DNA from 2 places in the Roseburia sp. AF25-13LB genome. Region 2 is predicted to be linked to the other one. Evidence: a T-box and tRNA genes for the amino acid it is inferred to sense, from the RefSeq annotation. Region 2 holds a T-box; the other holds one or more tRNA genes.

Region 1 (16,017 bases), on a different contig from region 2:
GAAGGGAAAATTGCAGTTGCCCATAACCGTAATGATCTGGCAGAGACCATGCTCTGGAATATGATCCGGGGCAGCGGCATGCGTGGCATGGCTGGAATTCCGCCGGTGAGAGATGGCATCATCCGTCCGCTTCTTCATACGGCAAGGGTGGAAATCGAAAATTATTTAAAAGAAAAAGGTGAAAGCTACTGTACGGATGCTACCAATGCATCTTTGGATTATACCAGAAACCGGATCCGTAATCAGGTGCTTCCGGTGTTGGAGAAACTGAATGCCGGAGTTTATGCCCATATGGAACAGCTTGGGGATGACATCCGGAAGACGCAGGAATATCTGTCTGCTGTAATAGAAGAAAAAAAGGCACAATATGTAGAAAGAGATTTCCGAAAGACGCAGGCTTTCCTGATATCGGAGGAGCTTTTAAAAGAACCGGAAATCCTGTATACAAGCATTATAAAGGAGTGTATCTGTGAGACGGCTGCAAGCAGTAAAGATATTACAAGAACCCATGTAGAACTGGTACAGAAACTTTTTGCCATGCAGACGGGAAGAAACGTGAACCTGCCTTATCAGGTGGTGGCAGAGCGGACTTATGGCGGTGTGCGTCTGCAAAAGTGTGAAAAACAACCGGAGCATAAAATTACAGAACCGGTAGGAATGCTATCCAGTCAGTCTTCCAGTCAGCCGGTCGGACGACAAAGCGGTCAACCAGCCGGTTGTTGTGGGATTTCAATAGAAGAACATCCGGATTTTACCTGTCGGATTTATAAACGGGAAGAGTTACCGGAAGGAATTTCTAAAAAAAAGTATACGAAATGGCTGGATTATGATAGAATAAAAAATAGTCTTTTGATTCGGAACAGACAGCCGGGCGATTATTTTGTGCTGGATGAGACGGGCAGAACACAGAAGCTGAAGCAGTATTTTGTAAATGAGAAAATTTTAAAAGAGCAGCGGGACACGATTCCGTTGGTGGCAGACGGTGCTCATATCCTGTGGATTGTGGGATACCGGATCAGTGCATATTACAAAGTAAGCAGTACAACGAAGACAATTTTGGAAATACAATATCATGGAGGAAGAGAAGACAATGAGTGAGCAGATTCGTGTATTACTCTCAGAGGAAGAACTTGATCGTAAAATTGCTGAATTAGGAGAAAGAATTAGCAAGGATTATGAAGGTGAAAGCGTTCATTTAATCTGCATACTGAAGGGAAGTATATTCTTTACCTGTGAACTGGCAAAGCGTATTACCGTGCCGGTAACAATTGATTTTATGTGCGTTTCCAGTTATGGCGCGTCAACCGTGTCCAGTGGAAAAATCACCATAAAGAAAGATTTGGAAGAATCTATTGAAGGTAGAAATGTAATTGTCATTGAAGACATTATTGATACAGGAAGAACACTGCGTTATCTGCTGGATGATTTATCCACCAGAGGACCGAAGAGCTTAAAATTGTGTGCAATGTTAGATAAACCGGATCGCAGGATAACAGACGTTGCGGTAGATTATACCGGTTTTGAAATTCCGGATGAATTTGTAGTAGGATATGGTCTTGATTATGACCAGCGCTATCGCAATCTGCCATACATTGGCATTCTTGATTTGGGATAGGAAGGAGTTTGCGTGAAGAAATCATATAGAGGATGGGGCTTTTATATCAGTCTGATTGTAGTTGTGGTTTTGGTCTGGTTCTTACTGGACGGACAGCATCTGAATCAGGATGACTATAATTATGCCCAGTTTAAACAGGAACTGGCTGATGATGAGATTAAATCTGTAGAAGTGCAGCCAAACAGAGTTTATCCAACCGGAAGACTGGATATTGTCAAAACGGATAAGTCAGAAGAGACCTTATATGTGCTGGATGTCAGTGAGGCTCAATCGCTGATGGATAAGGAAAAATTTACTTCTTATGTGGTGAATGATATTCCGGCAGAAAACTGGCTGATGAATTTATTGCCGCTCTTACTTGTGTTTGGAGCAATGTTTATTCTGTTTATGATTGTTATGAACAATCAGGCAGCAGGCGGTGGTGGTGGCAGCAAGATGATGAATTTTGGAAAAAGCCGGGCAAAGATGACCACCGATGAGAACCGCAATGTAACCTTTGAAAATGTGGCAGGACTGCGGGAAGAAAAAGAAGAATTAGAAGAAATCGTAGATTTCTTAAAAGAGCCGAGAAAGTATACCAGACTGGGAGCGAGAATCCCGAAGGGAGTTCTTCTGGTGGGACCTCCCGGAACCGGTAAGACTCTGCTTGCCAAGGCAGTTGCCGGAGAAGCAGGCGTACCGTTCTTCAGTATTTCCGGTTCTGATTTCATAGAAATGTTTGTTGGTGTCGGCGCATCCCGTGTACGTGATCTTTTTGAAGATGCCAAGAAAAATGCACCATGTATCGTATTTATCGACGAGATTGATGCAGTGGCAAGAAGAAGAGGAACCGGTATGGGCGGCGGGCATGATGAACGGGAGCAGACCTTGAACCAGCTTCTGGTAGAGATGGACGGATTTGGTGTCAACGAAGGAATTATCGTAATGGCAGCAACCAACCGTGTTGATATCTTAGACCCTGCAATTATGCGTCCGGGCAGATTTGACCGTAAGGTACATGTGGGGCGTCCGGATATTGGTGGAAGAGAAGAAATCTTAAAGGTACATGCAAAGAATAAACCCCTGGCAGAGGATGTGGATTTGAAACAGATTGCACAGACTACAGCAGGTTTTACCGGAGCAGACCTGGAGAATCTTTTAAATGAGGCGGCAATTGTTGCAGCCAAAGAAAACAGAAGTTATATTATCCAGAAAGATATTAAGGAATCCTTCTTGAAAGTAGGTGTTGGTCCGGAGAAGAAGAGCCGGATTATTACCGAGAAAGAAAAGAAGATTACCGCATATCACGAATCGGGTCATGCGATTTTATTCCATGTACTTCCAGATGTGGGACCGGTATATACCGTGTCCATTATCCCAACCGGTGGTGGAGCAGCAGGCTATACGATGCCATTGCCGGAGCGTGATGAAATGTTTGATACCAAGGGAAGAATGCTGCAGCAGATAATTGTTTCCTTAGGTGGACGTGTGGCAGAAGAGTTGATTTTTGATGATATCACAACCGGAGCTTCACAGGATATCAAGCAGGCAACCGAGCTTGCCAAAGCAATGGTAACGAAGTACGGATTTTCCGAAAATGTCGGACTGATTAATTATAACAATGATGATGACGAAGTGTTTATCGGAAGAGACCTTGCACATACCAGAGGCTATGGCGAGGGTGTGGCATCCAAAATTGATGAAGAAGTAAAACGTATCATTGACGAATGCTATGCCAAAGCAAGGGCAATCATTCAGGAAAATAGTGATGTACTCCATAAATCAGCAGACCTTCTTTTGGAAAAAGAAAAGATTGGAAGAGATGAATTTGAAGCATTATTCCAGAGCGGAGCTGATGTTGTAACTGAGACAACGGAGGAATAGAACACAAATAGAAATTTTTTTCGAAAATGGGAAAAAGGTACTATATAAAGTATACAAAAAGTAGGCACAACTTTTGTGAAGTTTGTGCACACTTTAAACGGGAGAGGTGATACTATAATTAACGTAAAAACCCCCCAATACATTATATATATAGTTTTTACTACACCCCATAGTAAAAATACCTTCTCCTTAAAAGGGCAGCCGATCGGTGGCTGTCTTTTTTTTACGCGAGTAATGAGGAAAAGTGCCGGGTGAGGAAAAGAAACCAAGCTTGCTTGAGATTTTTTTTCTCGTCTATCCTGACTAAGCAGGGGCAAAATGGTCAGACCAAAATAGAAGCCTAAAAAAGCCATTCTTTTGTGCAAAAAATAAGTGGTATTTTCGATATGAAATTTATGGGCTATACAGATTGAATAAAAGGAATGTGAATTTTTTTGGAAGTTTGTGCACACTTTTGAATGGGAAAATGGTACTATAATTAACGTAAAAACCCCCCAATACATTATATAATTTTTGCTACACCCCATAGTAAAAATACCTTCTCCTAAAAGGACGACCGTGCGAAAGGTCGTCTTTTTTTTACGCGAGTAATGAGGAAAAGTGACAGGCGAGGAAAAGAAACCAAGCTTGCTTGAGTTTCTTTTTTACAGCTTGGAACTTTGACGAATACCGCGATAGCGAGGGAACTTGTTCCCGAGCCTATCGCGGAAGTGAGGGAGCTTGTTCCCGAGCCTATCGCGGAAGTGAGGGAGTTTTTCCCTCACTTATCTCGCATAGAAATCTCCAATCCCTCAAACAGTGGACATCGGCTCCCAAACTGCCTATAATGAATCTTAAGAAAAGAATATTTCGATAAAGCTGATACATAGATGGGAGATACAACATGATAAGGGCAGCATTTTGAGATGATGACGATACGGTTTTAAAAGAACTGCAGAGCTTACTGGAGGAGTATCGCAGGGAGCGTGATTACAGAATAGATGCAAAAGTCTATCACAGTCCGCTGGATTTACTGAATGAAATGGAAAAAGGAACCCGCTTTGACATTTTGTTTTTGGATATTTTAATGCCGGGGGTAGATGGAATCCAAACGGCATCCGAGATTCGGAAGTTTGATAATAATATCAAAATTATTTTTCTTACTTCTTCTGTGGAGTTTGCGGTGCAGTCTTATGAGGTGAAAGCATATTATTACCAGTTGAAGCCGATTGAAAAGGGCAGCTTCTATCATCTGCTGGATTCTGTGTTAGAACAGATGGAAAAAGAGCATGGCAGTAGTATCGTACTGCGCTGTAAGACGGGAATTGCCCGGATTGCGTTAAAACAGCTGGAATACTGCGAAGTAATCCACAGGACATTATTGATACATCTGACCGATGGGACGGTATATGAATGCAGCGGCAGCATGGATGAACTGGGCCGGCAGCTTATGCCTTATGGAACTTTTATACGTCCACATCGTTCATATCTTGTGAATCTGGAATATATAAAGAATCTTTCTTATCGTACCATTACGATGTCAAGTCTTGTGGAAATTCCTATTCCAAGAGGGAAATACAATGAAATAAAGAGTGCATTTCTGAAAAATGCATTTGAAGATGGGCAGGTGACGTTATGAGCCTTTGGATGTCCCTTCTTAACAATGTGGCAGTCAGTGTTTTTGGAAGTGTGCTGGCGGCGTCCTTCTGTGATGCACTGGACCGGCGGAAAAACCGGATCATATTCTGGATATGCATCGCACTGATTCCAATTGCACAGGGGATTATTTACTATGTAGGGGATGATGGCTTTTTGAGGCAGATTTATCCGCTGCTGGTACATGTTCCGTTGATTTTACTGTTATGTGGACTGACCGGTAAATTGTTATGGCCGTTTTTCTCTGTGATGGCAGCCTACCTGTGCTGCCAGTTACGACGCTGGCTGGCACTTCTTACAGTGGAAATTTTGGGCGGGGGAGCATTGATGCTGGATGCGGTGGAATTATTGATTACCCTGCCACTACTGTTTGGACTGCTGCACTTTATGACGCCGGCAGTCCGTTATATTTCCTGCTATTCCAGAAAAATGCAGTGTCAGTTTGGTGTGATACCGGTGCTGTATTATGTATTTGATTATCTGACAAGAGTGTATACAGATCTTTTGTCCAGTGGGGCTCCGGTTGTCGTGGAATTTATGCCATTTATCTGTTGTGGAGCGTATCTTGTGTTTCTGTTGTATAACTTTACAAAAGGACAGGAAGAAAACCGGATGAGGGAGATTCAAAAAAGCCTTGATATGCAGGTGGCACAGTCCATGCGTGAAATAACGGCGTTACGGGAGTCACAGAATCTGGCCAGCCGTTACCGCCATGACCTGCGTCATCATTTACAATATCTATATGCCTGTTTGGAGAACCATCAGATACAGAAGGCAGAGGATTATATATCTGATATCTGTAATGAGCTGGAACAGCAGAAGGTGATACAGTATTGTGAAAACGAAGCTGCGAATCTGATTTTGTCATCCTTTGCAGGAAGGGCAGAAGCGGAAGGAATTGTGATGAAAGTGGAAGGCGGCATGAAAGCGAAGACGGTGATAAGTGATACTGACTTGTGTGTGCTATTGTCTAATGCCCTGGAAAATGCCATCCATGCCTGCAGGGAAGTACAAAAAGAGGGAAAAGAAGCCAGAATAGAAGTACAGATTTATGAAAAACAGCAGCAGGTATTTTTACAGATAAAAAATTCCTGTGCCGGAGCACCAATCTTTGAAAACGGAGTCCCGGTTTCGAAGGAAAAAGGACATGGCATTGGGACGCGGAGCATCTGTGCCATTGTGGAACGCTATGGAGGAGTATATACATTTTCGGTGGAAAAAGAGTATTTTATACTCCGCCTGAATCTGTCGGAAAAGAATGTCGATTCAGTACATTTTACTGCCGTTTGAGACGTGAATCTCCTGTTGGATAAGAAAGAATGGTAAAATATGTCTAAGTCAAGGATGACAAACAAAAGACAGGAGGAAGATGAAAATGAAGAAAATAATTTCATGTTTAGTGGTATTGACTATGTGCATTTCACTGGCTGCCTGCGGGGGAACGGATAAACAGGCTGCAATTGATGCATTCAATAAAGCAAGCACATCATTCAATGAAGTAGCGAATGCCATCAATGCGGATCCGGATGCATACGACCAGGATGTGATTGATACCATGGTTGAAATGGCAGATGTCTTACAGCAGCACAAAGAGCTGTTAGAGGGAGACACTGAAATTGAAGAAGACAAATTAAATGAAATGATTGAATGGTATGGTACCGTAGAAGAATGGGTATCAGACGTAAAGGCGGAGTTAGGTATATAATAGATTTCATAGAGTTACTTCTTTAAAGAGGGGACGGATACGGAAAATGTATCCGTCCTTTTCTGGTTGTAATCTTTGGAACTTTCGTATATTATAGTAATAAAAATAATTATTTAGAAACGAGAGGCTTGTTGTAAGATGATGAAGAAACAGCAATCGATTTATGAATTGAACAGAATTCAGCAGTATATTATGCAGATGCGCCCGATTCTTAGAAAACGCGCACTCTTTTCTGATGGAACAGAAGATTATCGTAGTCCGGCAGAGCCCAAGGCCGGAGAGCTGGTGACCATTCGTTTTCGTACAGCAAGAGATAATGTAGATGCAGTCTGGCTTTGCACAGAACAGAAAAAATATTTTATGGAAAAGACCGAGTCAGAGGGGCTCTTTGATTATTATTCCGTAGAAATCCGTATGACAGAGGAGCATTTCTCCTATTACTTTGAAATTGAGACGGGAATGCTTCACTGTATCTTTGACCGCTATGGCGTGAATCAGACACCAAGACCGCAGTATAATTTTGAAATTGTACCGGGTTTTTCCACGCCGGACTGGGCAAAAGGGGCGGTTATGTATCAGATTTTAACAGACCGTTTTTACAATGGAGACACTTCCAACGACCCGTTGACGGATGAATATTTCTATATCCGTGCTACCAGTCAGAAGGTAGATAACTGGGAGAAATGCCCGGAGAATTTTTCGGTAGCAGAATTTTATGGCGGAGATTTAGAGGGCGTGAGAAAGAAAATGGATTATCTCACAGAACTTGGAATAGAGGTGATATACTTCAATCCACTGTTCGTTTCTCCGTCCAATCATAAGTATGATATTCAGGATTACGATTATATTGACCCGCATTACGGCAAAATAGTGGTGGATGAGGGAGAACTTTTACAACCGGGTGACCGCAATAACCAGCATGCCAGCCGCTATATCACCCGCGTGACGGATAAACGGAATTTGGAGGCAAGCAATGAACTTTTTGCAACGCTGGTAAAGGAAGCGCACCAGAGGGGCATCCGCGTCATCCTGGATGGAGTGTTTAATCATTGCGGTTCCTTTAATAAATGGCTGGATCGTGAAAAAATCTACCGTAGTGAAGCAGGCTATGAACCGGGAGCCTATATCAGCAAGGACAGTCCGTACAATGACTTTTTCCAGTTCCATGATCAAAATGCGTGGCCGGATAACGGAAGTTACGATGGCTGGTGGGGACATGATACATTGCCGAAGCTTAATTACGAAGATTCAGATACATTGCATGATTATATTCTGCATGTGGCTGCAAAATGGGTTTCTCCACCTTATAATGCCGATGGCTGGAGACTGGATGTTGCGGCAGATCTGGGACACAGTCCGGAATATAACCATCAGTTCTGGAGAGAATTCCGTGATGCCGTAAAGAAAGCCAACCCACAGGCAGTGATTTTGGCAGAACATTACGGCGACCCGAGAGACTGGCTGGGTGGAGACCAGTGGGATACAGTTATGAACTATGATGCTTTTATGGAGCCGGTGACATGGTTCCTTACCGGAATGGAGAAACACAGTGATGATTTTAAACCGGAAAATATAGGAAAGTTTGAGAACTTTAAAGGCGCTATGAAGCATTATATGGCAAGCTTTTTGACACCATCGCTGCAGTGCTCCATGAATGAACTTTCCAACCATGACCATTCCAGATTTTTAACCAGAACCAATCATAAAGTAGGTAGAGTGGAACACCTTGGAACAAAAGCGGCAGAAGAGGGCGTAAATACAGCGGTTCTACGGGAGGCGGTTGTTATTCAGATGACCTGGCCGGGAGCACCTACCGTTTATTACGGTGATGAAGCCGGACTATGTGGATTTACAGATCCGGATAACCGAAGAACTTATCCGTGGGGCCGGGAAGATAAAGAACTGATTCGTTTCCATCGTGATATCATCAGAATTCATAAAGAAAACCCGGCACTTCGTACCGGAAGTGTGAAATTTTTAAATGGTGAGGATAATCTTCTCTGCTATGGAAGATTTAACCGGGAACAGCAGTTTGTCATTATTGTAAATAATGATGAAAATATCCGGCACATTGATTTGTCAGTATGGGCAGTGGGGCTTCCGAAGTACGGAACTTTAGAACAGATACTTTTTACTAGTGAAAATGGATACTCCATTTCTTCTGTCAGCTATGACATCGTCAATGGAAGACTGGATATTACATTGCCAAAGCATGCAGCTGTCATTCTGAAAGGAAAGAATCCGGAAGAATAAAAAAATGGCAAAATAAAAAATGCAAAAAATGCATAAAAACGCCTTGCGCACAGCAGGGCGTTATGCTATAATCTATATTCGTCAGGACAATTAAGGACTGATAAATGGGCAGATTCCCGAGTGGCCAAAGGGGACAGACTGTAAATCTGCTGCAAATTGCTTCGGTGGTTCGAATCCACCTCTGCCCATTCTCGTTGTGGTTATGCAATGAGAATTTTTTTATGTAACCATAAAAAGATACTTGCCCGCGTGGCGGAACTGGCAGACGCGCAGGACTTAAAATCCTGTTGTGGTGACACAGTACCGGTTCGATTCCGGTCGCGGGCATTAAAAAAGGAAACGGTCGTTTCCTTTTTTTATGCCGGAAATCCGCAAAGCACATTTCCGTTGTTGTGATGTTCCCTTTGTGAATAGCCCTATTCTTTTTCTGCCTCTTCTTCACGCTCTGCACATGGAGCAGTAGATGCTCTTGTAATAAGCTGCGGACGCAGTAAAGTCATGCTGACGGAGACATGATTAATAAGGTTGCTCAGAGCAGCATATCCACATTTGCCGAGCTCGGTTCTTTCCTGACGGACTGTAGTCAGTGGCGGCTCTAAGAAAGAAGAAATCGGCAGGTCGTCAAAACCAACCACACTGATATCATCCGGAACAGAAAAACCTCGAAGCCGGCATTCTGTAATGACTCCGGAAGCAATCAGGTCATTACCACAGAGAATTGCTGTTGCTCCGGCAGCAAGAAAATTCGGTACATGATATTTTGCACTGTCTGCAACATAGTAGCCATGTGCAACCATATCTTCTTCTACTGGAAGATTGTGGGATTTCATGGCATCTAAATATGCCTGATAGCGTTTCTCACTGACCATGGAATAGAGAGAACCGTTGAGAAAAGCAATCTTTTTGTGACCAAGCTGATAGAGATGGTCGACTGCAGATTCAATTCCTTCAGAGTTATCTGTTCCCACATAGCACACATGTGGATTCTTCTTAATATAATTATCGAAAAGGACAGTTGGAATGGAAGTGAAGGCAAGCTGCCGCATCCAGTCATCATGAAGAGCAAAGCCTACCAGGAACCCGCCGGAATAACCGTTCTTTAACATATAAGTATCATATTTTTCGGTCATCTGGAAAGCCGGAGTAACCGGAATTACACTGACGGACCAGCCATCCCGGAAAGCAGCCTGGCGGAAACCCAGGATGATTTCGTATCCGAACTGGTTGGCTGTTTCATAGTCCATATTTTCTATAAAAAGGCAAAGCTTCTTGTTTTCGTCCTTTTTCATCTTCTTGGACTGATATCCCATTTCTACAGCGGTATCAAGAACCATCTGCCGTAAATCTTCGCTGATATCACTGGCGCCGTTTAATCCTTTGGAAACAGTGCTGACGGAAATACCGAGCCGGTTGGCAATATCTTTAATTGTGACCATAACAAGCCTCCATAAATCTGGTATATTTTAAGTAAAATTATATCAAAAACCTCTTATATTCTGTATTATATAGAATTTGCATGACAGGTGCAAGTACTGCAAAATATTATTTTTCGAAAAAAACAGGGTTTTAAATAGCAATATAACCAAAAAAACAATGCGAATTCCGTTAAAAACGGCAAAAATGATGTTAAAAGGACTGTTTTGTTTGACAAAATTGTTAAAAAGACGTAAAATAACCTCAGATACGAAAATTAACGAAAAGCAAAAAACAAAAACCGATGTGGGGGAAAAACATTGGAGGCAAAGAGACTAACCAGAGGAGCAGGAATCCTGATGGCAATAACAAGTCTTCCATCTGATTATGGAATCGGAACTCTGGGTGATGCAGCTTTCAATTTCGTAGACTTACTTGTAGACCTGAAACAAAGATACTGGCAGATACTTCCGATTGGACCAACCAGTTTTGGAGACAGCCCGTATCAGTCAATATCAGCATTTGCAGGAAATCCGTATTTGATAGATTTAGATGACCTGGTTCGCGACGGTCTGCTTATGGAAAGCGAGATTCGAAGCTATAACTGGGGTGCAGATGAGAAAGATGTTGATTATGCCAATCTTTTTGAAAACCGTTTTCAGATATTAAAGAAAGCATTTGAACGGTTTGATACCGCAAAGCCTTCTTTTCGGAAGTTTGAAGAAGACAATGATTGCTGGCTGGCTGATTATGCATTGTTCATGGCAGTCAAAGGAAAAGAAAATAACCGGGAATGGATGGCATGGGAACCGGGAATCAGAAATCGTACACCGGAGGCATTACAGGAATACACAGAATTACTAAAAGAAGAGATCCTGTTTTGGAAATTCTGCCAGTATAAATTTTATGAACAGTGGAAATTCTTAAAACAGTACGCAAATACAAGAGGAATACAGATTATTGGGGACATACCGCTGTATATGGCAATGGACAGTGCCGATGTGTGGGCAGACCGGAAACTCTTCTTATTAGAAGAAGACGGAAGCCAGCAGTATGTAGCAGGCAGCCCGCCGGATAATTTTTCAGAAGAAGGTCAGAAATGGGGCAATCCCGTATATGACTACTCTTATATGGAAGAGTACCGGTTTGACTGGTGGAGACACCGGATTGAGAAAAACGCAGCGTTATATGATGTAATCCGGATTGACCACTTCCTTGGAGTTGTAAGGTACTATACGATTCCGTTTCGGGAAAAGGATTGCTGCAATGGGAAATGGAACAAGGGTCCTGGAAAGAAATTGACAGATGTGATGGAAGAAAGTGCCGGTGACTGCAGAATCATAGCAGACAATGCCGGAAGTGCCATCGCCGGAAGCAGAAAGCTTCTTGCAAGAATTGGATGGCCTGGAAGTAAAATCCTGATGTTTGCATTTGATGGAAATACAGGAAATGAAAATCTTCCACATAACTTTGAAGAAAATAACATAGTGGTATATACCGGAACACATGATAATGATACTGTTGTTGGTTATTTCCGGGATAAGACAGAATATGAACTGGCTTACCTCTATGAATATTTGAATATCGGCTCGAAGGAAGAAATTCCGGACGCCTTAATCCGTCTGGCTTATTCAAGCATAGCGGATGTGGTAATTATTCCAATGCAGGATATTTTACAGCTTGGCAATGAAGCCAGAATGAATCAGCCATCCACAGTCGGACAGAACTGGAAATGGCGGGTGGGAAAAGATACTCTGAGTGAAGAACGAAGAGCGTGGATCCGCACCATTGCGGCAGTATACCGCAGATAATTTCTATATGATATAGAACGGATTACCGTTTTATATAAATGCTTAATCGAAATCACATTTTTAAGGAGGAAGAAAATGAAAAAGAAAGCATTATCATTATTTCTTGTAACAGCTATGGCAGTATCCATGGTAGGATGCGGTAGCAAAGACGCAGACAAGAACACAGAAAAGAAAGATACTGAAGCAGCAGTAACAACAGAAAAACCAGCTGCAGCAGAAGATGAAGCTTGGGAGGGTGACTTAACAGTATGGAGCCCACAGGAAGATCAGGATACAAACTGGCTTCAGGATCAGTGTGAAGCATTTGCAGCTGAGCATCCAAACTGGAAAATCAACTTCAATTATGGTGTATGTGCAGAGGGTGAAGCAAAAGACAACGTAACAAAAGACGTTGAAGCAGCAGCAGACGTTTACATGCTTGCTAACGATAACATCCCGGATCTGGTATCTGCAGGCGCATTATCAGAGCTTGGTGGAGATTATCTTGGATATGTAACATCTACAAACTCTGATTCTATTCTTGCATCTGTTACATACAACGATTCAGTAGTAGCATTCCCATTTACCTCTAATACATGGTTCATGTACTATGATAAGAGCGTATTCTCAGAGGATGACGTAAAGAACTTTGATACAATGTTAGAGAAAGCTGGAGAAGCTGGAAAGAAAGTTTCTTTCAAATTAACTGATTCCTGGTATATTCAGGCATTCTATGTAGCTAACGGATGTACATTATTCGGTGATGGAACTGATACAGATGCTGGTATCGACTTCGGTGGAGACAAAGCAGCAGCAGTTACAGAGTACTTAGTAGACTTAGCAGCAAATCCTAACTTCTTAGTAGATGCTGACGGATCTGGTCTTGCTGGATTAGGCGACAGTGTAGCAGCAGTATTCTCCGGAACATGGGATGCTGATGCAGTTAAAGAAAAACTTGGTGACAACATGGGTGTTGCAGCTCTTCCTACCGTTACAATCGACGGAAAAGAAGGCCAGATGAAATCCTTCATCGGATCTAAAGCAATCGGTGTTAACCCTAATGCTGAGAACCAGCAGGTAGCTATGTCTCTTGCAGCTTACTTAGCAGGTGAGAAGGCTCAGACAGCTCATTATGAAATGAGAAACATCCTTCCTTCAAACATCAACATCTCTTTAGCTGACGATCCAATCGCAACAGCAGTTACAAATGTTATGACAGATACATCTATCATGCAGCCATTATGTAAAGAAATGGGTAACTACTGGTCACCAGCAGAGAATATGGGTAAAAATATCCAGTCTGGCGAAGTAACAAAAGACAACGCTGCTGAGAAGACAGAAGAAATGAACACAACTATGAATACAGACGTTGCTGAATAAGCAGAAGATGTAATTGGAAGTTCATTATAAGAATTCCTAAAAAAGCGGTTTGAAAAAGAACCGGGGACTCCAGGATACCGGAAACGGTACCCTGGATGTCTTACTATAGAGAGTATAGGAGGCCCATAGCGTGAAGAAGGCTGCTACGAAAAAGAAAAAAGTAAAAGAGTTTCAGACACCATATACCGTTACTGGTGCGTTAGTTAAGGGAAATGTAATTACTAAGCTCTCCATGTTAATCATGGGCTTGGGCAATATTGCACATAAACAGATTGTAAAAGGTCTTATGTTTTTGGCAATTGAGGTTGTGTATCTTTATTACATGATTTCTTATGGATTCTATGCAGTTTCCATGCTGCCATCACTTGGATGGAGAGAGCAGGAAAAGGTATGGAATGATGCAAAGAGTATTTATGAATATCAGGCTGGTGATAATTCACAGCTTATCTTACTTTATGGAGTTGCAACATTATATCTTACCTTCATGTTTATCATTGTATGGAGGGAAGCAGTAAAAAGTTCATATAAATCAGAACTGCTGGCAAAAGCAGGTAAGCATTTAAACACATTTAAAGAAGACTTCAAGAGTTTGTTTGATCAAAATTTACATAAATTGCTGTTGGCACTCCCACTGACGGGAATTTTGCTCTTTACTGTTCTTCCATTGATTTACAATATTACAATGGCATTTACCAATTACAGTACGTCCGGAGAACACTTAATGTTATTCGACTGGGTTGGATTTGCTACCTTTAAGAAAATATTGAATATTGGAGACAGTATTGGAAAACAGTTCTATTCCGTATTAGGATGGACCCTGATCTGGGCTGTGTTTGCAACAGTATTAAACTATATTTCTGGTATGATTCTTGCAATCATTATCAACCGGAAAGAAACAAGAGCAAAGGGATTCTGGAGATTCTGCTTTGTATTATCCATTGCAGTACCACAGTTTGTATCCCTTCTGATTATGAGAAGTATGTTACAGCCAACCGGTATTGTTAACACACTGCTTATGAAATATGGTATTATTGACACAGCATTGCCGTTCTTTACCAAGGCAATGTGGGCAAGGGTTACCGTTATTGTAATCAACCTGTGGGTAGGTATTCCATATACGATTCTTCAGGTAACCGGTATCTTACAGAATATCCCGGCTGAGTTATACGAAGCAGCAAAGATTGACGGTGCTAACGCTGTTCAGACTTTCTTCAAAATTACTCTGCCATATATGTTATTCGTAATGACACCGTACTTAATTACACAGTTTACAGGAAACATCAACAACTTCAATGTTATTTTCCTTCTGTCCGGAGGAAATCCTACGCCAGTGGATGCAACCGCAGGAAAGACAGACCTTCTGGTTACCTGGTTGTATAAGCTGACTGTTGATAAGAAATATTATAACCTGGGTGCCGTTATTGGTATTATGACATTCGTGGTATTGGCTATTGTTGCCCTGGTTACTTATCGAAATACCACATCCTACAAAGATGAGGAGGGATTCATGTAATGAGTAAGCAGAAAACAGCCACAACAGGCGCAAAAGTACGTAAAACATTTGTAAATGTTTTGATTCATATATTTCTTGCAGTATTAGCATTTATCTGGGTACTTCCGGTATTCTGGGTAGTACTTACAAGCTTCCGTGCGGAGAAAGGTTCTTATGTTGAGACCTTCTTCCCGAAGACTTATACTTTAAACAATTATGTTAAGCTATTTACAGATACCAGTATTCTGAACTTCCCGAAAATGTTCATGAATACATTGATTATTGCAATCTTTACCTGTATCATTTCAACCATCTTTGTACTTTCAGTTTCATACTGTATGTCAAGAATGCGTTTTAAAATGAGAAAACCGTTTATGAATATTGCAATGATTTTAGGTCTGTTCCCATCCTTCATGTCCATGATTGCGGTATACTTTATCTTAAAGGCACTGGGATTATCCGAAGGCTCCATGATTCGTATTGCGTTGATTATTGTATTCTCCGCAGGTAGTGGAGTTGGATTCTATGTGGCGAAGGGATTCTTTGATACCATTCCAAAGTCCTTAGATGAGGCAGCAATCATCGATGGAGCAAGCAGATGGCAGGTATTTACTAAGATTACCATTCCGCTTAGTAAACCAATTATTGTATATACCATCCTGACATCCTTCATGGGACCATGGATTGACTTCATATTTGCAAAGGTTATCTGTGGTGCAAATGCAGACCAGTTTACCGTATCTATCGGTTTATGGAAGATGTTAGAGAAAGAGTATATCAACAGCTGGTATACATGTTTTGCAGCAGGTGCTGTAGTAGTATCAATTCCGATTGCTATCCTCTTTATGTTTACACAGAAATTCTATGTAGA
Region 2 (16,017 bases):
ATGGCTTCCACCATATTATCTTCTTCAATATTCATATGGAAAGTATCCAGCATAATTTTTACGGAAGGAACATCAACTTCTTCTACAAATTGTCTGCATTCTGCACAGGTATTGATAAGATATCCCTCAAAACGATTCAGTACTTCAAGGCAATAATTAACACCACATTCGGCTGCAATCTTTCCTACTGTGCGGACATTTTTGACACTTCGCTCCCAGTCTCCGGCTTTATCAATCGGCTGGCTATAGTCAACTGGCCAGTAAGAATAGATGCCTCCACCCAAAGTATGAATATTAAGAAATTCCAGCTTTTTAAGAATATCAGTATAAAATGTAATTGCATTGTTCACAATTGCAGAATCCGGACTTCCAAGATTCTCACTGGCATTTGGACCATATCCGGCTGTTAAAATAATTCCCTGATCATCCGCTTCTTTTTTCAGTGAAGCTAAATCTTCCATGGAAATATTTTTTAACATTGCACAGGATATTTCCAGAATATCAAAACCTAATTCTTTTACTTTGCGTATATATTGTTTTTGATCAGCATTCCATTCTTTTTCCCAATATGCAAAATAGATTCCATAGTTCATAGTAAAAACCTCCTTATATCATTTACTATTCAGTAATTGCTGCAAAAGCATCGCAGAAATTTTTATTTTGTTCCAGCCGTCTGGCAGCTCCAAGAACATTAGTGGTGCTCACTACAAAAGAAGAAAGTTTCTGATAATCATGATTTATACACTCAAAGGAACCTTCCTTTTGAAAATATGAAACAACATCATAAAGTGTCCGGGCAGCGAGCTTTTCATCTATTTGTGCAAGGCACCAGATAACCCAGCCGCTTGCAGTTGCCCAATATGCACCATTCTGGTATTCTTCATGCGGTATTTCGATTAATAACCGTTCCCAGTATTCTCCTGAAAGCAGATGACGGATTTGACCATGTAATACATATCTGTCATAATAATCTTTAAGGAAGGTAAGAATATCACTCTTTATCTCATCGGTGCATGGAAAATTGATATATAACATATAAGCAATTCCCCAGATATCAATCTGTGCACAGTCATCTGTTGCAGCAAGAAAAGCATGAGAATCGGAATGGTACAGGTATTTGATGGATGATTCAATTGCGTTGCAACGTTGTAAATATAATTCTTTATCAGAAGGTGAACTTGTCATGCGGAACATGTGCAGGCATGCACGCCAGTAAAGCAGGCTTTCCATATAAAGAGAGCCGGTCTTGGCAACAGTATCGGTAAATCCATATGGAGAATGGGGCTTTACAGGATCATTATAGACAAGTCCATGTTTGTCTAGCGGAATGGCATTTAAGCCCTGACGTAAATAGGGTTCCCATTTCTTAAATAATTCCTGAAATTCACCAGGTTTTAGTCTTGTCATTAAAGAGTGGACAGTAAATATCAGAAAAGGAGTATTATCCAGATTGGCTTCTCCAATAGGTTTTCCTACAACACCTGCTGCATAGGCAGTGACACCATCTTCGTAGATACGGTCAGGCATCCACCCATCATCAGCACGTCTATGGTCAATTGCGTATTGTATACAGCCAATAATTTCATCATTTGAAATACAGTCACCGGCGTATTCTACCATATAAGAAAAATCCCTAAGCCATAATGCATTATAACTTGAGACACCATCCGGGGTAAAAATAGTAATTCCGTTGGTAGTAGTAACTTTGCAGTTTTTTAACAGGTCAGAAGAACTGTCTGTTAAATATTGAATCGTTTGATAAAGACTCTTTTTCATATGCATATGATATCCTTTCTTAAATAATAAATAATTAAAAAATATAGCACTCATTATGTAATTATCAGAAAAAAACATGCTGTTGTTATCAGAGTATAACATAAAAGAATAGTTTTTTAAATATATTTTGCAAAAATAATTTATAAAATATTATTGTAAAAGTACTTTACAAAACAAATGAGAGGTGCTATGATACATGTCAAGGGAGGACAAGTGAATGAAAAACACTACAAAAGTTTTAAAAGAAGCAAACAAGTACCTGATTATGCAATGTATTTTATCGTATCAGCCACTTACGATAGAAGAGATTGTAAGAAAAACAATGGTGAGCCGACCAACGGTTCTTGAAGTGATTAAAGAGCTGCAGGAAAACGGTTACATTATTAAGAAAGGTCAGGTCAGAAGTACCGGGGGAAGACCTGCAGATCTGATACTTGTAAATGCAAAGGCATGTTATGCAATTGGAATAGATTTGGAATTTCCAATTCACAGAACCAGAATTGCAGTAACAAATGCAGCAAAAGAAATTATCGGTTCAAAAGAAATTCGTTACGAGGCAGATGCTGAGGCAGATGAAGTTTTGCAAGGATTGATAAATGAAATTGAAGAAATTGTAAAAAAAGTTGGCATCAGTATGGAAAAGGTATTGGGGATAGGACTTGGACTTCCTGGAAATATTGATGAAAAAAATGGAATTTCCGTTCATATTGAACGTATTAAGAATTGGAATGACATACATATTAAGGACATATTAGAAGAAAAATTCCATGTACCTGTCTATATTAAAAATGATGTACATTTGCTTTCTGTTGCAGAGAGAGAAAAATACATGGTATCAGATATAGAAAACTTTATTTACATAGGACTTCGATCCGGTATTGGTAGTGCAATTTTTTATCACGGAAGATTGATAGAAGGAAGACAGGGAAATGCAGGATTTATTGGACACACTACAGTAAATCCGGAAGGCCCGTTATGTACCTGTGGAAAATGTGGATGCCTGGATGCATTTGCAAGTGAAATGGCGATGAACAATGAATATAAAAAACTTTGTTTAGAAGCAGGCAAAGAGTATTCAAAGGATGAAGAACACTTAACAGTACAGGATTTTATTGAAAAAGCAGAAAAAGGAGAGGAGATCAGCCGTCAGGTATTAAAGCGTTCCGGCTTTTATATTGGAATAGCGATAGCAAATCTGATTAAAACACTGGAAATTACTACAGTTATTATTGGTGGTTGTACACAGATTGAAGATACCGAATTTGTTAATGAAATTAAGAATACGGCAAAGAATTATCTGACAAGAGGATATGAAAATGAGATTGAAATAAGAGTTGGCTCTTTAAAGCAGGAAGAATATCCACTGGGTGCCTGCTGCCATGTCTTAAGTCATATTCTTGAAAAACCAAAGCTCTCCTTAAATGCATAATGATATGGTGCAATAATTCCGCCAGGAATTATAAATAAATTATATTTTATAGGAGGTACTTTACATGAAAAAGAAGATTGTGTCCATTATGTTGACAGCAGCAATGACAATTTCAATGTTGGCAGGTTGTGGCTCAACAAGCGACAACAGTAGTGAAAGCACAGGGGGAAACACAGAGAAAGCAGCAGATGCAGATTCATCAGGGGACGAGGTAACATTGGAATTCCTGTCCTGTAAGGTTGAGGATGCGCCAAAAGAAGCACTGGATGAGATTATCAGTAATTTTGAAAAAGATAATCCAGGAGTTAAAATTGAAGTGCAGAGTATGAATTCTGATAACTTAAAAACCACATTACGTTCCAGAGCAGCATCAGGTGACATGCCGGATATTGTTACATGGATGAAAGAAATTGATGAAGATTATCTTTTGGATTTATCTGGAGAAGATTTCTTATCTAACATCAATTCAGACACATTGGCAGGTGCAAATAAGATATATGATGATGGCACTTATGCAATGCCATTAGACAATGGATGGATTGGATTATTCTATAATAAGGATGTCCTCGAAGCAAATGATATAGAAGTTCCGACTACTTATTCAGATTTAGTAGCAGCATGTGAAAAACTTCAGAAAAATGGGGTTACACCATTTGCTTCCAGTTTAAGTGACCTGAGTGTTCCGTATATTGCATTAATTGGTCTGTTTGCAGAAAATGTATATGCAAAAAATCCGGATTGGAGTGCAGAGCGTGATGCTGGAGAACATTCTTTTGCAACAGATGAAGGCTGGAAAAAATCTTTTGATGAGTTAACAGATGTTGTTTATAAATACTGTGACCCGGATAACGCATACAACCTTTCTTATGATGACTGCGCAGCAAATTTTGCTAATGGTGAGAATGCATTTTATTTTGAAGGTTCCTGGGCATTATCAAGTGTCAGAGGAGTAAACAGTGATGCTAATATTGGAATTATGGCATTCCCGGTTTCTGATAACCCGGATGACAGTGTTCTGTTATGTTTCCCGGATACTTCACTTTCTATCTGTAAAGATTCTGAAAATGCAGATATTGCAAAGAAGTTCCTTGCATATATGTCAAGTGAAGAAGCTGGAACTATCTGGGCAGAAAAATGTGCAGTTTCCTCTGCAATTAATGGTGTTAATGTAGATTATGATCCGGTTGCAGCAGATATTAATTCTTACATTAATTCAGGTAAGATTACACCGCTTGGCGACAGAGTTTTAAGAACAACCTTTACAGATAAACTCTGGGAGATCTTCTCTTACTATATGTTAGGCGAAAGTGATTGGGAGACAACAGCTGCCACTCTGGATGAGTATTGGGATAAGGCATATAAAGAACAGCAGTAATTGATAATAATACCGGAGCTGTTGTATCGAATGTAGATTGGATTTGTCAGTTTGACGGATCTGAAAAAAATACAGTTGATATAATAGCTCCGATTTTTTTAACAGGATGTGAGAGTACATGAGAAAAAAAAGAAAAGAGACATTATTTTATTTTTGCCTGTTATTGCCAGCAATGATATTGTTTGTTTTATTCTTTATAATTCCGGTAGTTCAAAGTTTCTGGCTTTCTTTTACCGATTCTTATGGAATGAAAACAGAGTATAATTTTATCTGGTTCGACAATTATAAAGAGGCATTTAAAGATAAGACATTTACACAAACAATAAAAAATACATTGAGCTATACTTTGATAGCGGTTATTGCAGGAAATTTAGTATCTATTTTACTGGCCTTTTTATTAGATGCAAAATTAAAAGCTAAAAATTTCTTCCGGACAATATTTTTTATTCCGAATACAATGAGTCTGCTGGTTGTAGGTTATATCTGGTATTTTGTATACACAAAAGTTTTACCTGAAATGACAAAAACAATATCCGGTACATCAGTAGCGTTATTAGGTAATAAATCACTGGTAATTTTAGCATTGGCTATTGTTGGAATATGGAATGTAGCTGGATATTATATGGTGATATATATTGCTGGTTTACAGAGTATTTCAGATGATTTGATAGAGGCTGCAAAAATCGATGGTGCAGGAACATTAAAAACAATCTGGTATATTAAGCTTCCGATTCTTGCACCGACAATTATGACTTGTCTTATTTTGTCAGTAGCAGCGCATATGAAAGTATTTGAACTGCCATACACTATGACATCCGGAGGTCCGGTAGGCGCATCAAGTACCATGGTATATAAAATATATACAACTGCATTTGGTGCCAGCCGAAATGGATATGCATCTGCACAGTCCATCATCCTGTTTCTGATTATTGCAGGCATTTCGCTTGTACTTAACGCAATTATGAAGAAGAAGGAGGAGCGATTATCATGAAAAAGAAAAGTAATACTATACTTAACATAATAAAATATGCAGTAACAATTGTGTTTGCAATTTTATTTGTAGCTCCCCTTCTTCTGGTATTTATTAATTCTTTTAAAACAAAAGCAGAAATTAGTTCATCTGCATTAGCACTGCCTCAGACATGGAATCTGGATAATTATATTACGATAATTACGGAAAGTAATTTTGTATCCTCTTTTATGACAAGTATTTTTACAGTTGTTGTAACAACATCATTAACAGTATTGGTTGCAGCAATTACTGGATATGCATTGGCCAGATGGCATTCTAAGGTGTCCAGTATTATTATGCTGGTAATTATGACAACCTTATTTGTTCCATTTCAGGTTTATATGGTAGCATTGATTGTAGTAGTTCGTAAAATTGGATTAGTTGGCAATTTATTTGGATTAATTTTGGTTTATCTTGCATTAGGAATGCCAGTACCAATTTTCTTATGCAGAAGTTATTGTGTGGGTTTGCCACGGGAACTGGAAGAAGCAGCTATAATTGATGGATGTTCAAGATTTAAAATGCTTGGTAAAATAGTACTTCCACTGATGCGTCCAATACTTGCAACAGTTGCGGTTTTGAATGCGTTATGGGTATGGGGAGAATTTTTGGTAGCATTTCTTGTATATGGAAACGGAAAACCAATGACATTACCGTTATCACAGCAGTACTTCTATGGAACATATAGCAATCAATGGAATTTAATTTTAGCAAACTTTGTAATTTCAAGTATTCCGATTATTTTATTCTATATTCTTATGCAAAAAAATATTGTAAAAGGAATTGCAGCAGGTGCTGTAAAGGGTTAAAATTTAATAGAGCAAAGGAGAGAATACAATGATTTTTGGAGGACTTGAAGCTGGCGGAACCAAGATGGTCTGCGCCATCGGAAATGAAAACGGAGAGGTATTGGAGAGGATTTCCATTCCGACATGTACACCGGATGAAACATTTCCTGAAATGATTGCATATTTTCAGGAGAAAAAGATTGAAGCATTGGGCATCGGTTCCTTTGGACCGGTGGATTTAAACAGAAATTCAGCAACTTACGGACATATCACAAAAACACCGAAGCCGGGCTGGGCAGGAGCAGATTTTGTAGGCAGAATGAAGGAAGCCCTTCAGGTTCCGGTAGGTTTTGATACGGACGTAAATGCCGCTATCCTGGGCGAAGTGACCTGGGGAGCAGCAAAAGGCTGCGAAAATGCCATTTATATTACCGTTGGCACAGGAATTGGTGTGGGAGTGTACGTCAATGGCGGATTGGTTCATGGACTGGTACATCCGGAAGGTGGTCATATTCTGATTCAGAAAAATCCGAAAGATACTTATGGCGGCTGTTGTCCGTTCCATACACATTGCGTGGAGGGTCTGGCTTCCGGACCATCCATTCTCGGAAGATACGGAAAAGAAGCGAAGGAGCTTACTGACGTGCCGGAGGTATGGGAATTAGAGGCAGATTATCTGGCACAGGCAATCACCAATTATATTCTGATGTATTCCCCACAGAAGATTATTCTCTGGGGGGGTGTGATGCACCAGGAGAAATTATTTGCCATGATCCGGGAGAATGTGAAGGAGATGTTACACGGCTACGTTTACCATCCGATGATTTCAGAGCATATGGATGATTATATTGTGGCACCTGGTCTGGGTGAAAATCCGGGTGTACTGGGTTCCATGAAGCTTGGAATGCTGGAATGGGAAAAGGAGAAATAATATGGAAAAGGATTTAAACTGGGCAGTACTGGGTACCGGTGTAATTGCAAATGAAATGGCGCAGGCATTGCAGAAAATGGGAAAAACCATGTATGCAGTAGCCAACCGTACCCATGAAAAAGCAGTAGCATTTGCAGAAAAATACGGGATTGCCAAAGTTTATGATTCGATAGATGAAGTTTTTGTAGATGATGAAGTGGATATTATTTATATTACAACGCCCCACAATACCCATTACAAATTTATGAAAGCTGCATTACAGCATGGAAAACATATTCTGGTAGAAAAATCAATTACATTAAATAGTAAAGAATTAAACGAGATGGTTCTGTTGGCAAAACAGAACCATCTCGTTGTGGCAGAGGCGATGACAATCTGGCACATGCCGCTTTATAAAAAACTCTGGGAGATCATTAAGAATGGTGAGCTTGGAAAAGTTCAGATGATTACCATTAATTTTGGCAGTTTTAAAGAATACAATATGGAAAACCGTTTTTTCAATATGAATCTTGCAGGCGGGGCAATGCTTGATATCGGTGTATATGCACTTTCCATTGTAAGAAGCTTTATGGATAAAAAGCCGGAAGAGATTGTCAGCCAGAGAAAGGTATCACCGACTGGTTCAGACGAGCAGGCAACCATTTTATTAAAAAATGATTTAAATCAGATGGCAGTAGTAGCACTTTCCATGCATTCCAAGCAGCCAAAGCGGGCGATGATCAGTTGCGAGAAGGGCTATATAGAAATCATGGAGTTTCCAAGAGCAGAGAAAGCAACCATTGTAGATGCTGTAACAGGAGCAAAAACAGAGATAGACTGCGGCTGTACCGCAGATGCATTGCGATATGAACTGACGGATATGGAGCAGGCAGTAAGCCGGCAGAATGCGGATGATATGAAGCTTGCTTTTTCAAGGGATGTCATGGATATCATGACAAAAATAAGAAAAGACTGGAATATGAAATATCCTGGGGAAGACTGGTAACTGCAGGTTAAGAAAATCGTAAGAATCCGGGCATTGACGTGATATATGATGTTGATTAAGATGGAATAAGATGAGAGATAAGGAAGTTTAAGAAATGGAAGCTTATAGTAAAGATACTTATTTCATGAATATATTAAAACAGGTTGAAGCAGAAACCAGAATTTTGCAGTCCAGAGAGCATATCCAGCATGGAACCACCGAAGTATATGAGCATTGCGTTCAGGTGGCATATGAAAGTTACCTTTTTGCAAAGGAACATCAGCTTAAAGTAGAAATGGAGCAGCTGATCCGTGGGGCGTTGCTTCATGATTATTTCTTATATGACTGGCATAACCAGCTGACGCCACATCATCTGCATGGATTTTTCCATCCGGGTGTAGCATTGCGGAATGCCAGCATGGATGTAGAATTAACTCCGATAGAGCATGACATTATCAAGAAGCATATGTTTCCGCTGACGCTGGTGCCGCCGAAATATTTAGAAAGCTGGATTGTCTGCTGGATTGACAAGAAATGTTCTGCCAGAGAGACCTTACAGCGCAGATGCAGAGAGGAAGTATGTTAGTACAGGTAAGAGAATTTATGGGCACATGCGGAAATGTGTTCCTGCATTTTCTGGTAGCCGGCAGAATTTATTTCCTTTGGTTTGTGATTTACAGTGCAGCAGGATGGCTTTATGAATCTACCATTTGCTCCCAGATAAAATATCATAAATTTATCAACCGTGGCTACTTAAGAGGTCCGTGGATTCCGATTTATGGAGCGGGAGCAGTGCTTAATTACTGGCTCATCGGCTGGATTGGAAATGTGCCGGCAATCTTTGTGGTAGCCATGTTTACCTCCGGCGTAGTAGAGTATATTACTTCTTATGCGATGGAGCGTATGTTCCACAAACGCTGGTGGGATTATACCAGATACAGATATAATCTGAACGGGAGAATCTGTCTTTATGGCTGCATCATATTTGGAATCGGAAACGTGATACTGCTCTGCTTCGTTCATCCGGTAATCATGCAGCTTACCGCAGCAATTCCGGAGCTGGTGCTCACCAGAGTGGTACTTTTCCTATATATTCTCTTTGTAGTTGATGTGGTTTATACGACCGTACATATGGAAACCGTCCGTGCAAGAATGGAAAAGCTGGCACGGCAGATGCGGGACCGGAAAGAATGTTACCTTTATATGGCGGGGGAGCAGAAGGAGTACTGTAAAATTTACTTCGAAGAGAAGAAGGAGCGTTGCAGCAGTTTTGTGGAAGAGAAGAAGGAGCGCTGCAGCAGCTTTGTAGAAGAACGGAAAGAACTGTGCGTTCAATATGTAGAGAAAGTAAAAGACCGGTTCCGGGGGTAGAAGAAAAGAATGGATAAAAAGAAATATGCGATAATAGCAAATGTTATACTATTAATCTGGTATTTTCTTGCTATGACAGGAGTTAAAATTGGCAGCAAATATTTGGTAGAGGGAGCATTCAGGGATGAATGGATGTTTATGGTTATTCCTGTAGTTACATTTTTGTTATTTGTTTTTGCAGGAAAAATCGGTAAATATATTCATTTGATATGGCTTTCCATGTGGTTTATAACACAATTTTTAAGCCACGAGTGGTATACAATCTTTGGAAATGGATTTATGGGAAATGTAGAAAATAAGATAAAATATTTTAAGGATTGTATTCAGGTAGTAAACATTTCTGGAAGATATGTTCCGGATTTATATCATATTATACTGCATGTGTTAATTATACTTGCAATAGTTAGTATCGTTTTAGTGTCTGATAAACCCCAAAATAATGGATAAAAGTTACACCGGATGGTAATGGCAGTAAAGTGGGATGGAGAGGCAGTTTATTTTATAAATATTTTACTTGTTTTCTTCAAGGGCATTTGTTACAATCAACACAAAGCATATATTCTGATTTTCGAGTGGCGAAAGCCAATCTAAATTTCTGGTATCAATTCAATGAATTCTATGCTTTTAAATTCTAATTACAATTAACAAACGCATAGTGCATTGGATAGGTGGAATTTCAGAATCGGAAATGAGATTATGATAACAGTACCTGACAAATAAGTTTGAACGATATGAAAATTCGTTCTTACGAAAAGCCAAGTATATCATCCTGCTTTTCCTTGCACTATGGGAAAAGGAGGAAACATGAAAACTTTAGAAGAACTGAATCTGGTGGATGACTTTCTGGTAAACAGCCTGACCAGTCACAAAATTTACGGGGAACAGTCGGCGAGGTACATTTTGGAATGCATTCTGCGTCGGCAGATAGGAAAGCTTACAGTAGTGCCGCAGCGCTTCTTCTGTGGAGAGAATACAGAGACTCACGGCATTCGGCTGGATGTATATCTGGATGAAGAGAACGGAGAAATCTTTGATATAGAACCAGACCAGAATGATGGAAAAGAAGAAATCGTATCACTGCCCCGAAGAGTCCGGTTTTACCATGCGAAGATTGACGCAGGAAATCTGACAGCAGGGGATACCTATGGGAGTCTTCGGAATGTCATCGTAATCTTTATTACAACTTATGACCCCTTTGGACTGAATCGCATGGTGTATACAATTAAAAATGGATGTATCGAAGTACCGGAATTAGAATATGAGGATGGCGCACAGACGATATTCCTGTATACAAGGGGAAGGGAAGGAAACCCGCCGGAGGAATTAAAACAGCTACTGCATTACATGGAGCATTCATCCATAGAGAATGCTCCATCTGAAAACTTGAAAAAGTTACATCGGATGGTAACGGCAGTCAAGCGGGATGGAGAGGTAGGTCTTGCATATATGAAGAGTTTTGAGAGAGAAGAGCGGATTCGGAAACAAGGTTTGAAAGAAGGCTTGCAGGAGGGAAAAGAAGTAGAAATCATAAAGCTCGGTCGTAAATTTGGAAAATCAGATGCCGAAATCCTGGCATTGCTGCAGGAAGAATTACAGATAACGGAAGAGCAGGCAAAACAGGTATTAGAAAAGTATGGAAAGACTTTGGATTTATAAAGCGATAAGATTCAGAAAGAAATAGCGGGTTATAGGACAAAAAAGAGTTGTATCGGAACGTCCATCAGGGCAAATCGGTACAACTCTTTTGGCTTATTTTTATAGATTATTTCATTACAATTTTACAGAATTTCTTCTTTCCGCGTTTCAGAACAAATTCTTCTGCATTTTTGATATCATCCGGAGTATAGGTGGTCTTGATATCGGTTACTTTTTCACCATTGACAGTAACACCACCCTGCTCTACGGCACGACGTGCCTCGGAACGGGAAGCACAAAGTCCGGCAGAAACAAGAAGTCCCATGATATCGATAACGCCATCGCGAAGGTCTGCCTCTGTAATTTCAGCAGCAGGCATATCTGCATGATTGCCACCGGAGAATAATGCTCTTGCACTCTCCTGTGCTTTTTTGGCTTCCTCTTCGCCATGAACCAGATTGGTCAGTTCGTAAGCTAAGATTTCTTTTGCCTGGTTTAACTGGCTGCCTTCCCATTTATCCATTTCGTCAATCTGCTCTAATGGCAGGAAGGTTAACATACGCAGACATTTTAATACATCTGCATCGGAAACATTTCTCCAGTACTGGTAGAAGTCAAATGGAGAAGTCTTATCCGGGTCAAGCCATACAGCACCGGACTGTGTTTTACCCATTTTCTTACCTTCGGAATTCAGAAGAAGGTTGATGGTCATCGCGTAAGCATCTTTTCCAAGTTTACGACGAATCAGCTCGGTTCCGCCTAACATGTTGCTCCACTGGTCATCGCCACCGAACTGCATATTACAGCCGTATTTCTGGTATAAGGTATAGAAGTCGTAGCTCTGCATAATCATGTAGTTAAACTCTAAGAAGCTTAAGCCTTTTTCCATACGCTGTTTGTAGCATTCTGCGGTCAGCATACGGTTTACGGAGAAATGAGCACCGACGTCACGAAGAAGTTCAATGTAATTTAAGTCCATGAGCCAGTCAGCGTTATTTACCATAAGAGCTTTGTTATCGGAGAAATCAATAAAGCGGCTCATCTGTTTCTTAAAGCAGTCACAGTTGTGCTGAATGGTTTCTGGTGTCATCATCTGACGCATATCACTACGTCCGGATGGGTCGCCGACCATACCAGTTCCGCCACCAATCAGGGCGATTGGCTTGTTGCCAGCCATCTGGAGACGTTTCATTAAGCAAAGTGCCATGAAATGTCCGACATGAAGGCTGTCTGCAGTTGGGTCAAATCCAATATAAAAAGTAGCTTTTCCATTGTTGATGAGCTCTTTAATCTCAGCTTCATCGGTTACCTGGGCAATCAGTCCACGGGCAACTAATTCATCATATAAAGTCATAATAAAAATCCTTTCTGAAAATATATTTTTTAAAATTTTGGGAAATGTTTTTATTCTGTTTCCCGCATAAAAAAGCCCCCGTCCTATGAAAGGACGAGGGCGAAGTCTCGTGTTACCACCTTTTTTCACAGATTATTCGCATAACCTGCCTCAGTAAGTGTCCGTCACCGACAGGACTGCCATCTGCAGTGCCTTAGGGATACCTGGCAACTTACGCATCGATAACGTGTGCTAATCCGTCGCAGCCTACTCATTCAAATTTGCATAAGCCATTCCCTTGCAAACTATGTTTCTAATTTGACAAATGTTGAATATTTGGTGCGAAGCTCCGGGATGTATTCATAACAAGCTGCCCCTGTACCTCTCAGCAACCGGTGACTCTCTGTAGGTTTCCTTTGTTATTACTTGTTCCCATCAAAGCCTGTAACTGCCTTAATTATCCCCATTATAGGGGGTAACTTAAAATTTGTCAAACATAAGATTTTAAAAGCCGGATTTAAAAATTTGTTATTTATTGTTTAACAAATCTTAAGGAAATGTAAATTGACAAATTACTTTAATTGTGTAATTGTATTAATGGAGTAATACACAAAAAGAAAATTGAAGACAAAAGGAAAGTTTATTCGTTTTAGTTAACAGAGATACAGGAGGTTAGGAAAATGAAGAAAATTACATTTACAGTACCTTGTTACAATTCACAGGATTATATGAAACGTTGCATAGATTCCCTTCTGGTATGCAAGGAGGAAGGGGAAATTATCATTGTAGATGACGGCTCTACCGACAGAACCGGAGAGATTGCTGACGAGTATGCAAAGGAATATCCGGATATTGTGAAAGTCATACATAAAGAAAACGGTGGACATGGTTCCGGCGTAAATGCAGGACTTGAGGCAGCTTCAGGGACTTATTTTAAAGTAGTGGATTCTGATGACTGGCTGGATGAGGAAAGCTTAAAGGAGCTTCTTTCAGAGCTTCGGGAATGGGAATGGCAGGAAAAAGAAGTGGATCTGGTAGTCTGCAATTACGTCTATGACCACCTTTATGAGAACAGGACAAAGCCAATGCGCTATACCAATGTATTTCCGGAGAAGAAGCTTTGTACCTGGAATGACATGGGCAATTTTAAGCCGTCCCAGTACCTTGTGATGCATGCGTTGCTTTACCGCACCCAGATATTGCGGGACTGCAGGCTGCAATTGCCGAAGCATACTTTTTATGTGGATAACATATTTGCATATAAACCATTACCTTATGTAAAAAATATCTGCTATCTGAATCTGGATTTGTATCATTATTTCCTGGGAAGAGATGACCAGTCCGTAAATGAAAAAGTCTTAATGAAGCGGATTGACCAGCAGATTAAGGTAACCAAACTGGTGTCAGACTGCGTGAACCTTGGTGAGGTGTCAAAAACTTATCCGAAGCTGGCAGCCTATATGACAAGAAATATCTCTATCATGATGGCAATTTCTTCCATCCACCTGCTGCTGATTGGAGATAAGGAAGCTTATGCGAAACGGGAGAATCTCTGGGAGCATATAAAGGCACTGCATCCAAAGCTTTATAGCATTTTAAAATACCGGAGATTAAGCGGATTTACTTATCTGCCGGGTGGTGCGGCAGGCGGCTTTGTAACCCTGACCGGCTATCGCCTGGCACGGAAAATGTACCAGTTCCAGTAAGAAACAGGACAGCCAACAATGCAAAAACTACAGCATAAGGCTGCATGAAAGCAATATAAGAAACAGCAGGAATTGCACAAGAGGATAAGAAAATGGAAAAATTATACATCGGATTAGTAGATACTCCGGGGCTGTTTGCGTGGATGATCCGCAAAGCCATTCGGCAGGATTACATACATGTGGTGCTTGGCATGGACGAGATGCTGGATGAGTGCTACAGCGTGGGAAGAAGATTTCCTTCGATACCGCTTCTGGCGGGTTTCGAGCGGGAAGAAAAGGAGAAAATCATACGGGCATTTCCAACGGCGCGTTACATGATATTTGCCATAGACTGCACAAAAAAGCAGAAGGAAAATATCAGAAAGCAGTTGAAAAAATGCTATGAAAACCGCTACAAATATCATTACTGCATCGCAGGACTGCCTTTTATTTTATTGCAGAAGGAATTCTTCCGGGAGAAACGCTATACCTGTTCCTCCTTTGTTGCCCGGGTGCTTGAGGAGAATGGATTAAAGCTTTTTTCGAAGCATTTTTCATTGGTAACTCCAAAAGATTTTTATGAATTAGAGCAGAAAGAGGTCATCTATGAAGGAGAACTTAAGCAGCTCATCCGTATGGAGCAGTATCGGACAGAAATTGCATAAGAATAAAAAGAATCTCATCAGTGTCCTGCTGTTTCTCTTACTGGCGGCACTGACTTTCTCTGCTATCTGTAAGGGAAATGATATGACAGAGGTTGCAAAGGCAGTAAGAAAAATGGATGTGTGGTATCTCTTTGGAGCCATGGGTCTGGGGATTTTCTTCGTATCGGCAGAAGGGCTGATAATCTGCTATCTTCTGCGTACACTGGGAAATCCCATTGCAGCAGGCAGGTGCATCAAATATTCTTTTATCGGATTTTTCTATTCTGGAATCACACCGTCCGCCACAGGCGGACAGCCGATGCAGCTCTATCATATGAAAAAAGATGGGTTAAAGATATCGGAAAGTACGGTAGTCTTAATGACGGTAGCAGTGCTTTACAAATTTGTGCTGGTGGTGATTGGACTTTTCATGCTGCTGTTTGGCTATCATCCGCTAAAGAATTATCTGGGAAGCTATATGTGGCTTTTTTATCTGGGACTTCTGTTAAATACAGTGCTGGTGATTTTTCTTTTAATCGTGATGTTCGGGCCAAAGCTGTTTCACAATATTGTGACAGGAGTAGAGCGGTTCTGCGTGCGGATTCATCTGCTGAAGCATTCGGAGGAGCGAATCGGGAAACTCTCCGGCTTTGTGGAAAAATACCGTGAGACCGTGCAGTTTTTTGCCGGACATAAGGGAAAAATCGTGGCGGCCACATTATTCACTGTGCTGCAAAGATGCAGTGTATTTTTCCTGACTTATCTTGTATATCTTGGCTTTCATTTAAAAGGCACAGATGTGCTTACAGTCATGATGCTCCAGGCATCCGTCTATATCGCCGTGGATATGCTGCCATTGCCGGGGGCACAGGGAATTACGGAGCTGATGTATAAGAGCATTTTCGCCGGGGTATTTCCGGGAACTTTTCTTACGGCATCCATGTGTGTGTCCCGTGGAATAAATTTCTACTTTTTGTTGATAATGTCCGCAATTCTTACGGTGATTGTATATATTCTGGAATGGAAGTGCAGCAGAAAGAAACCCGCAGAAACAGCAGAATACAATTGACTTTG

The links. The T-box of region 2 lies ahead of tyrS (tyrosine--tRNA ligase). A T-box ahead of a tRNA ligase gene usually reads a tRNA of that ligase, here a tRNA-Tyr.
Region 1: it encodes a tRNA-Tyr, which carries the amino acid that the T-box ahead of tyrS (tyrosine--tRNA ligase) is inferred to sense. The anticodon was not compared.

What each region holds. Positions count from the first base shown of each region.
Region 1 is NZ_QUFO01000004.1:150,130-166,146, reverse strand. Features, by position in the region: gene tilS (tRNA lysidine(34) synthetase TilS) at 1-1,098, shown strand, start outside; gene hpt (hypoxanthine phosphoribosyltransferase) at 1,091-1,615, shown strand; gene ftsH (ATP-dependent zinc metalloprotease FtsH) at 1,628-3,478, shown strand; partial or broken gene DWY37_RS16285 (LytR/AlgR family response regulator transcription factor) at 4,395-4,691, shown strand; gene DWY37_RS16280 (LytR/AlgR family response regulator transcription factor) at 4,734-5,096, shown strand; gene DWY37_RS07740 (sensor histidine kinase) at 5,093-6,403, shown strand; gene DWY37_RS07735 (LptM family lipoprotein) at 6,489-6,818, shown strand; gene DWY37_RS07730 (glycoside hydrolase family 13 protein) at 6,960-9,071, shown strand; tRNA gene DWY37_RS07725 (tRNA-Tyr) at 9,178-9,259, shown strand; tRNA gene DWY37_RS07720 (tRNA-Leu) at 9,315-9,398, shown strand; gene DWY37_RS07715 (LacI family DNA-binding transcriptional regulator) at 9,488-10,507, opposite strand; gene malQ (4-alpha-glucanotransferase) at 10,844-12,295, shown strand; gene DWY37_RS07705 (extracellular solute-binding protein) at 12,371-13,654, shown strand; gene DWY37_RS07700 (carbohydrate ABC transporter permease) at 13,785-15,167, shown strand; gene DWY37_RS07695 (sugar ABC transporter permease) at 15,167-16,017, shown strand, end outside.
Region 2 is NZ_QUFO01000006.1:129,367-145,383, reverse strand. Features, by position in the region: gene DWY37_RS10360 (D-psicose 3-epimerase) at 1-593, opposite strand, end outside; gene DWY37_RS10355 (hypothetical protein) at 619-1,776, opposite strand; gene DWY37_RS10350 (ROK family transcriptional regulator) at 1,994-3,205, shown strand; gene DWY37_RS10345 (ABC transporter substrate-binding protein) at 3,270-4,580, shown strand; gene DWY37_RS10340 (carbohydrate ABC transporter permease) at 4,699-5,571, shown strand; gene DWY37_RS10335 (carbohydrate ABC transporter permease) at 5,568-6,401, shown strand; gene DWY37_RS10330 (ROK family protein) at 6,430-7,311, shown strand; gene DWY37_RS10325 (Gfo/Idh/MocA family protein) at 7,313-8,296, shown strand; gene DWY37_RS10320 (phosphohydrolase) at 8,391-8,861, shown strand; gene DWY37_RS10315 (putative ABC transporter permease) at 8,855-9,646, shown strand; gene DWY37_RS10310 (hypothetical protein) at 9,656-10,093, shown strand; gene DWY37_RS10305 (Rpn family recombination-promoting nuclease/putative transposase) at 10,451-11,302, shown strand; gene tyrS (tyrosine--tRNA ligase) at 11,409-12,635, opposite strand; T-box leader at 12,722-13,062, opposite strand; gene DWY37_RS10295 (glycosyltransferase family 2 protein) at 13,295-14,320, shown strand; gene DWY37_RS10290 (hypothetical protein) at 14,413-14,964, shown strand; gene DWY37_RS10285 (lysylphosphatidylglycerol synthase transmembrane domain-containing protein) at 14,906-16,012, shown strand.